Linked DNA regions of Skermanella rosea. The protein of the gene in region 1 binds, or shares a complex with, the protein of each later gene. Links are inferred from orthologs where the notes say so. Each region holds a gene or a part of one and is shown on either strand. Other genes may lie near its edges. The genes, in order: mfd and uvrA.

Region 1 (4,349 bases):
GGAAGCCTCGCCCTGGAGGCGGAGCGGCTGCGCGGCGAAGTGGCCCGCTTTCTCGCGGACGTCCGCTGCGCCTGACGGCGGAAGGCCTGGAACATGTCGAACCGCGGCGGGGGCGCCGGCACGAGCTGCCGGCGCCTTTCGTCCTGCCGGCCGGGGGCATGCCGATAGGCCGCTGACAGAACGGGCGGCGGGGGCTATATCGGTGGCGCAGCGCCATTGAGAGTGAGCCCATCATGACCAGCTCCGCCGAACGACCCGACACGACCAGGCCAGCAGAGACGATCGAGGTGCGGCGCAAGCGGCTGACCTTCCGGAGTTGGCACCGGGGAACCCGCGAGGCGGACATCCTGCTGGGCCGTTTCGCCGACCGGCACCTGCCGGCTTTTGATGCCGCGCAGCTGGACCGGTACGAGCGCCTCTTGGAACTGAGCGATCCCGATCTTTATAACTGGATGTCCGCGCGCGAGCCGGTTCCGCCGGAGCACGACAACGACGTGATGCGGCTGCTGATCGCGTTCAATTTCAAGACTACCGTCGCTTGACCCTCCTGGTTCGATAACAGACCCTTGATAAAGATCAAACTAGACCCCGGCCAACCGTCCCGCCTGCTGATCGCCGGTGCGCCGGAAGGGCAGGACGCCCGAGTCCTCGCCGACATCGCGAAGCGCCGCGGTCCTTCCGGGCTGCTGCACGTGGCGCTGGACGACCAGCGGATGGCCCGCCTGGCCGAGGCGGTCGGCTTCTTCGCGCCCGAGATCGAGCTCGTGCAGATCCCGGCCTGGGACTGCCTGCCCTACGACCGCGTTTCGCCCAACGTCGATATCGTCAGCCGCCGGGTCGAGGGGCTGACCCGCCTGATCGAGCCCGGCAAGGGTCGGCCCAGGCTGGTGCTGACCACGGTCAACGCGCTGCTCCAGAAGGTGCCGCCGCGCGGGACCTTCGCGCATGCCACCTTCCGCGCCGGCGTCGGCGACCGCATCGACCTGGACAGGCTGCAGGCCTATCTGGCCCACAACGGCTATACCCGCGCGCAGACCGTGCGGGAGCCGGGCGAGTTCGCGATCCGCGGCGGCATCGTCGACCTGTTCCCGCCCGGCACCGAGGAGCCGCTTCGGCTCGACCTGTTCGGCGACGAGCTGGAGGGGGTGCGCGCCTTCGACCCGATGAGCCAGCGGACCACCGAGAAGCGCGACGGCATCGCCCTGAAGCCGATGTCGGAGGTCTTTCTGGACGAGCAGTCGATCGCCCGCTTCCGCTCGGGCTATCGCGAGCTGTTCGGCGTCGTGCTGGACGAGGACCCGCTGTACGAAGCGGTCAGCGCCGGGCGCAAGCATGGCGGCATGGAGCACTGGCTGCCGCTGTTCCATTCCGGCATGGAAACGATCCTGGACTATGTGCATGACGCGGTCGTGACGCTCGATCCGCAGGCGGAAGAGGCGCGGGATTCCCGGCTGGCGCAGATCGCCGACTTCTACCATGCGCGCAAGACGCTGCAGGCGGTGGAGAAGAAGGCCAACAATCCCGTCTACAAGCCGCTGCCGCCGGAGATGCTGTACCTGGACGAGGACGGCTGGAACGCTCTGCTGGGCGTGCGGGCGGTAGGCCAACTGATGCCCTTCGCGCTGGCCGAGGGGCAGCCGGGGGTGGATGCCGGCGGACGGCGCGGCCGGGACTTCGCCGACGCCCGGGCCAAGCCCGACGTCAACGTGTTCGACGCGCTGAAATCGCACATCGAGGAGCTTCAGAAGCACGACCGGCGCTGCGTCGTCGCCGGCTACAGCCAGGGCGCGCGCGACCGGCTGCTGACCGTTCTGCGCGACCACGGCATCGAGCGGGTCGAGGTCTGCGAGAGCTGGGAGGGGGCGAGGCGGCTCGACCGGCGCACCACCGCGCTGATCGTGCTGGGGATCGAGACCGGCTTCGCCGCGCCCGACGTGGCGGTGATCACCGAGCAGGACATCCTGGGCGATCGGCTGGCCCGGCCCACCAAGAAACGCCGCCGGTCCGCCAACTTCATCGCCGAGCTGTCGAGCCTGAGCGAGGGCGACCTGGTCGTCCACGTCGATCACGGCATCGGACGCTACGACGGCCTGGAGACGCTCCAGGTGACGGGCGCGCCGCACGACTGCCTGCGTCTGATCTACGAGGGCGGCGACAAGCTCTATCTCCCGGTCGAGAACATCGAGCTGCTGTCGCGCTACGGGTCGGAGGACAGCGCCCAGCTTGACAAGCTGGGGGGCGTCGGCTGGCAGGGCCGCAAGGCCCGGGTCAAGAAGCGCCTGAAGGACATGGCCGAGGCGCTGCTGAAGATCGCGGCCGAGCGGGAGCTGCGCCGGGGCACGCCTGTTTCGGCACCTGACGGGATCTATGCCGAATTCGCGGCGCGGTTCCCCTATCCCGAGACGGAAGACCAGCTCCGCGCGATCGAGGAGGTGCTGGAGGACCTGCAGTCCGGCCGGCCGATGGACAGGCTGGTGTGCGGCGACGTGGGCTTCGGCAAGACCGAGGTCGCCCTGCGCGCCGCCTTCATCGCCGCGCTGTCCGGCATGCAGGTCGCCGTCGTGGTGCCGACCACGCTGCTGGCGCGCCAGCACTCTCGCACCTTCGAGAAGCGGTTCGCCGGCCTGCCGGTCCGGATCGGCCAGCTCTCCCGCCTCGTGTCAGCGAAGGAACAGAAGCTTGTCAAGGAAGGTCTCGCCGCCGGAACGATCGACATCGTGATCGGGACCCACGCGCTGCTGTCCAAGACGGTGCAGTTCAAGGACCTGGGCATGGTGATCGTGGACGAGGAGCAGCATTTCGGCGTGAAGCAGAAGGAACGGCTGAAGCAACTCCGCGCCGACGTCCATGTGTTGACCCTGACCGCGACGCCGATCCCGCGGACGCTACAGATGGCCCTGGCCGGGGTGCGTGAGCTGAGCCTGATCGCGACGCCGCCGGTGGACCGGCTGGCGGTGCGGACCTTCGTGCTGCCCTACGATCCGGTGGTGATCCGGGAGGCGATCCTGCGCGAGCATTACCGCGGCGGCCAGACCTATTATGTCTGCCCGCGGCTGGAGGACCTGCCGCGCGTCTACGAGCGGCTTCAGGAGCTGGTGCCGGAGGTCAAGGTCGTGATGGCCCACGGCCAGATGGCGGCGACCCAGCTGGAGGAGGTCATGACGGCCTTCGACGACGGACAGTTCAACGTGCTGCTGGCGACCAACATCGTCGAATCGGGCCTGGACGTGCCGAACGCCAACACGATGATCATCCACCGTTCCGACCTGTTCGGCCTGGCCCAGCTCTACCAGCTGCGCGGCCGGATCGGCCGGTCGAAGGTCCGGGGATACGCCTACCTGACCTATGCGCCCCGGACCGTCCTGTCCGCCACCGCGACCCAGCGGCTGCACGTGATCGAGACGCTGGACAGCCTGGGCGCCGGCTTCCAGCTCGCCAGCCACGACATGGACATCCGCGGCGCCGGCAACCTGCTGGGCGAGGAGCAGTCGGGACATATCAAGGAGGTCGGCGTCGAGCTGTACCAGCACATGCTGGAGGAGGCGGTCGCGACCGCCCGCAGCGGCGCCGGTGCCGCCGCGGACTCGGAGGACACCTGGACCCCGACGATCAACCTGGGCATGCCGGTCCTGATCCCGGAGGCGTACATCGCGGACCTGAACGTACGGCTGGGGCTGTACCGCCGGATCTCGGAACTGGTGGACCGGAGCGAGATCGACAGCTTCGCGGCGGAACTGATCGACCGTTTCGGGCCGCTGCCGCCGGAGGTGGAGAACCTGCTGAACGTCATGACGATCAAGCAGCTCTGCCGCACCGCCGGGGTCGAGCGGGTCGACGCCGGGCCGAAGGGCGCCGTGCTCTCGTTCCACAAGAACAGCTTCGCGCGGCCGGACCAGCTCGTGATCTTCATCGGCAAGCAGGCCGCGACCATGAAGCTGCGGCCGGACCACAAGCTGGTCTATACCCGCACGTGGGACGACACGGCGACCCGGGTCAAGGGCGTGCAGCGGCTGATGCAGGACTTGGCCAAGCTGGCGGCCTGACGGCCGCCGGCCTCAGGCCCGGGGGGTGACCGGCTGGGCCACCGCATCGACCTCCTCCGCCGCGAGGTCGAGCAGCGGCATGAAGGCGGTCGGCTCCTGGGCGCCGGCAAGCGCATAGCGCCGGTTGAAGATGAAGCAGGGCACGGCCTGGATGCCCAGTTGCCGGGCAACCGACTCCGTCGCCCGGATCGCCGCCACGTCCAGGTTGCTGGCCAGATAGTCGCGGGTCAGGTCCGGGTCGAGGCCGGCCTGCGCCGCCTTGGCCAGCAGGACGTCGCGGTCGCCGATGTCCAGGCTTTCGATGAA
Region 2 (3,734 bases), 680 kb from region 1 along the record:
GAGCCGGGGGTGCCGTCGCGGCGCTGGAATTCCTCCAGCTTCAGCTCGCCGCTGACCACGACCTTGTCGCCCTTCTTGACATAGTTGGCGACCGATTCCGCCCGCCTGCCCCACATGGAGCAGTCGACCCACTGGGTCGTCTTGCGGTCACCGAACCCGACGTCGTTGGCCACCCGGAAGCTCAGCACCTTCTCGCCGCTCTGGGTGGTCCTCAATTCCGCATCGGCGCCGACGCGGCCGCTGAATGTCCATACGTTCATGGTCTCTCTAACTCCTGATCCGCCGGTGGCGCGATGATGCCTACCGTAGGCGGGAGAGGTCCGGAACGCAACGGCTGCCCTTGGCTACGCCCTCACGGCCCGGTACCGCGACTCTCGTGTCCCACGATTCGCACCACAGATCTGCCGAGCCGGGAGTCGCAATTCCATCCCGCATCGCTCATATGTCTGTGGTTTGTCGCTTCCCCTCTACCGGTCTTCCTGGTAAGAACATCTCATGAACAAATCTATCACGGTCCGCGGCGCGCGGGAACATAATTTGAAGAACATCGACGTGGATCTGCCGCGCGACAAGCTGGTGGTGATCACCGGCCTGAGCGGGTCCGGCAAATCCTCGCTGGCGTTCGACACCATCTACGCCGAGGGGCAGCGACGCTACGTCGAGAGCCTGTCGGCCTACGCGCGCCAGTTCCTGGAATTGATGCAGAAGCCGGACGTGGACTCGATCGAGGGGCTGTCGCCCGCGATCTCGATCGAGCAGAAGACCACGTCGCGGAATCCGCGCTCCACCGTCGGCACCGTGACCGAAATCTACGACTATATGCGGCTGCTGTTCGCCCGGGTCGGCGTCCCCTACTCGCCCGCGACGGGCCTGCCGATCGAGAGCCAGACGGTCAGCCAGATGGTCGACCGGATCATGGACATGCCGGAGGGAACCCGCCTGCTGCTGCTCGCCCCCATCGTGCGCGGGCGCAAGGGCGAGTACCGCAAGGAACTCCAGGACCTGTCCAAGCGCGGCTACCAGCGCGTCAAGATCGACGGGGAACTGTACGAGATCGACGCCGCCCCCGCCCTCAACAAGAAGCTGAAGCACGACATCGAGGTGGTCGTGGACCGCATCGTCGTTCGCGAAGGGCTGGGCAACCGGATCGCCGATTCGCTGGAACAGGCCCTGGGCCTCGCCGACGGCCTGGCCTTCGCGGAGAACGCCGACACTGGCGACCGCACCACCTTCTCCGCCAAGTTCGCCTGCCCCGAGAGCGGCTTCACGATCCCGGAGATCGAACCCCGGCTGTTCTCGTTCAACAACCCGTTCGGCGCCTGCCCGTCATGCGACGGGCTGGGCGAGAAGCTGTATTTCGATCCGCTGATGGTCGTGCCGAACGAGGACCTGTCGCTCGACAAGGGCGCCATAGCGCCCTGGGCCAACTCGACCTCGCAGTATTACGCCCAGACGCTGGAGAGCCTGGCGCGCCACTACAAGGTGGCGACCACGAAGCCGTGGAAGGACCTGCCGGAGGATGTCCGGCACGCCATCCTCTACGGCTCCGCCGGCAAGCCGGTCACCATGCGCTATGACGACGGCCTGCGCAGCTACGAGACCAACAAGGCCTTCGAGGGGATCGTCAACAACCTGGAACGGCGCTGGCGCGAGACGGACAGCGCCTGGGTCAAGGAGGAGCTGGGCAAGTACCAATCCAGCCAGCCGTGCGAGGCCTGCAAGGGCGCCCGCCTGAAGCCGGAGGCGCTGGCCGTCAAGATCCGTGGCCTGCACATCAGCCAGGTCACCGAGATGTCGATCCTGAAGGCCGGCGAGTGGTTCGGCGAGCTGAACCAGCATCTCCGCCCCAAGGACCAGGAGATCGCCTACCGCATCCTGAAGGAGATCAACGAGCGGCTGGGCTTCCTCAACAATGTCGGGCTCGACTACCTGACGCTCAGCCGCAACTCCGGCTCGCTGTCCGGCGGCGAGAGCCAGCGCATCCGGCTCGCCTCCCAGATCGGCTCGGGATTGACGGGCGTCCTGTACGTGCTGGACGAACCGTCGATCGGGCTGCACCAGCGCGACAACGACCGGCTGCTGGAGACCCTGCGTCGGCTCCGCGACATCGGCAACACCGTGATCGTGGTCGAGCACGACGAGGACGCGATCCGGGCCGCCGACTACCTCGTGGACATGGGGCCGGCCGCCGGCGTCCATGGCGGCCAGGTTATCGCCGCCGGCACGCCGGAGGAGGTGATGCAGCACCCGGACAGCATCACCGCCGACTACCTGACCGGCCGCAAGGCGGTCCCGGTGCCGGCGCAGCGGCGCAAGGGCCACAAGGGCCAATTCCTGGAAGTCGTCGGCGCACGGTCGAACAACCTGCGCGACATTTCCACGAAGATCCCGCTCGGCACCTTCACCTGCGTCACCGGGGTCTCGGGCGGCGGCAAGAGCACTCTCGTGATCGAGACCCTCTACAAGTCGCTCGCCCGCAAGCTGAACGGCGCGCGGGAGCACCCGGCGGAGCATGACGCGATCAACGGCATCGAGCACCTGGACAAGGTGATCGACATCGACCAGTCGCCGATCGGCCGGACGCCGCGGTCCAACCCGGCCACCTATACCGGCGCCTTCACGCCGATCCGCGACTGGTTCGCCGGGCTGCCGGAGGCGAAGGCCCGCGGCTACGGCCCCGGCCGGTTCTCGTTCAACGTCAAGGGCGGCCGGTGCGAGGCCTGCCAGGGCGACGGCGTGCTGAAGATCGAGATGCACTTCCTGCCCGACGTCTATGTCACCTGCGACGTCTGCCACGGCAAGCGGTACAACCGCGAGACGCTGGAGATCCTGTACCGCGACAAGAGCATCGCCGACGTCCTGGACATGACGGTCGAGGAAGGCGCCGAGTTCTTCAAGGCCGTGCCTTCGATCCGCGACAAGATGCAGACCCTGGAACGGGTCGGCCTTGGCTATATCCATGTCGGGCAGGCGGCGACGACCCTGTCGGGCGGCGAGGCCCAGCGGGTAAAGCTCGCCAAGGAACTAAGCCGCCGCGCGACCGGCCGTACCCTCTACATCCTGGACGAGCCGACCACCGGCCTTCATTTCGAGGACGTGCGGAAGCTCCTGGAAGTGCTCCACGCCCTGGTCGACCAGGGCAACACCGTCGTGGTGATCGAGCACAACCTGGAAGTCATCAAGACCGCGGACTGGATCATCGACCTCGGCCCGGAGGGCGGCACCGGCGGTGGCGACATCGTCGCCGAGGGCCCGCCCGAGAAGGTCGTCCGGGAGGAGCGCAGCTACACCGGCCGATATCTGGCACCCTACCTGCCGACGCCGGTCGGCAAGTCGCGGAAGTCGGCGTAGTCGGTCGCTCCGTCCACCTCCTCGCAGGCCGCCGTCGGCACGCCGTCCACATGCTCGACATGGGCGGCGCCGGCGGCGCCCGGCATCCCGGCGCCCGAGGGGATCGGCACCATCAGACGGCGCTTCTTCGGTCGCACCACCTTGCGCGACACGCCGGCATAGATCTGCTTGCTGGCTTCCAGCAGATAGACGCCGGCGAAGGCCTTGAACCAGCGCTCCCCGATCTCCTCCCAGGCCGGCGCCGACCCGAGCAGGAAACGGGAGCGGATCGGCGGTATGAACAGGGCGCGGGCCGAGCGTTCCGGGACGAACATGTTCTCCCGAAGGACGTGCTTCAGCTGGGACGGCGAGTAGGGGCTGCCATGGCCGAACGGCGTCCGGTC

Evidence for each region.
Region 2: the proteins of mfd (region 1) and uvrA are in contact, whole or in part, in a crystal structure (PDB 4DFC), measured with the Escherichia coli proteins. The link is inferred for Skermanella rosea from one-to-one orthologs.

What each region holds. Positions count from the first base shown.
Region 1 is NZ_CP086111.1:2,296,158-2,300,506, forward strand. What follows is about bases 202-4,243. They hold mfd (transcription-repair coupling factor), read left to right. Parts: upstream 202-566; coding sequence 567-4,043; downstream 4,044-4,243. Other genes in these bases: JL101_RS10450 (FAD assembly factor SdhE), read left to right, coding at 234-542; JL101_RS10460 (DsbA family oxidoreductase), read right to left, coding at 4,056-4,243. In the rest of the region: JL101_RS10445 (methyl-accepting chemotaxis protein), read left to right, coding at 1-75; more of JL101_RS10460, read right to left, coding at 4,244-4,349. UniProt on the Escherichia coli protein: Couples transcription and DNA repair by recognizing RNA polymerase (RNAP) stalled at DNA lesions. Mediates ATP-dependent release of RNAP and its truncated transcript from the DNA, and recruitment of nucleotide excision repair machinery to the damaged site.
Region 2 is NZ_CP086111.1:2,975,306-2,979,039, forward strand. Bases 125-3,551 are described here. They hold uvrA (excinuclease ABC subunit UvrA), read left to right. Parts: upstream 125-495; coding sequence 496-3,351; downstream 3,352-3,551. Other genes in these bases: JL101_RS13755 (single-stranded DNA-binding protein), read right to left, coding at 125-260; JL101_RS13765 (class I SAM-dependent methyltransferase), read right to left, coding at 3,309-3,551. Outside these bases: more of JL101_RS13755, read right to left, coding at 1-124; more of JL101_RS13765, read right to left, coding at 3,552-3,734. UniProt on the Escherichia coli protein: The UvrABC repair system catalyzes the recognition and processing of DNA lesions. UvrA is an ATPase and a DNA-binding protein. A damage recognition complex composed of 2 UvrA and 2 UvrB subunits scans DNA for abnormalities.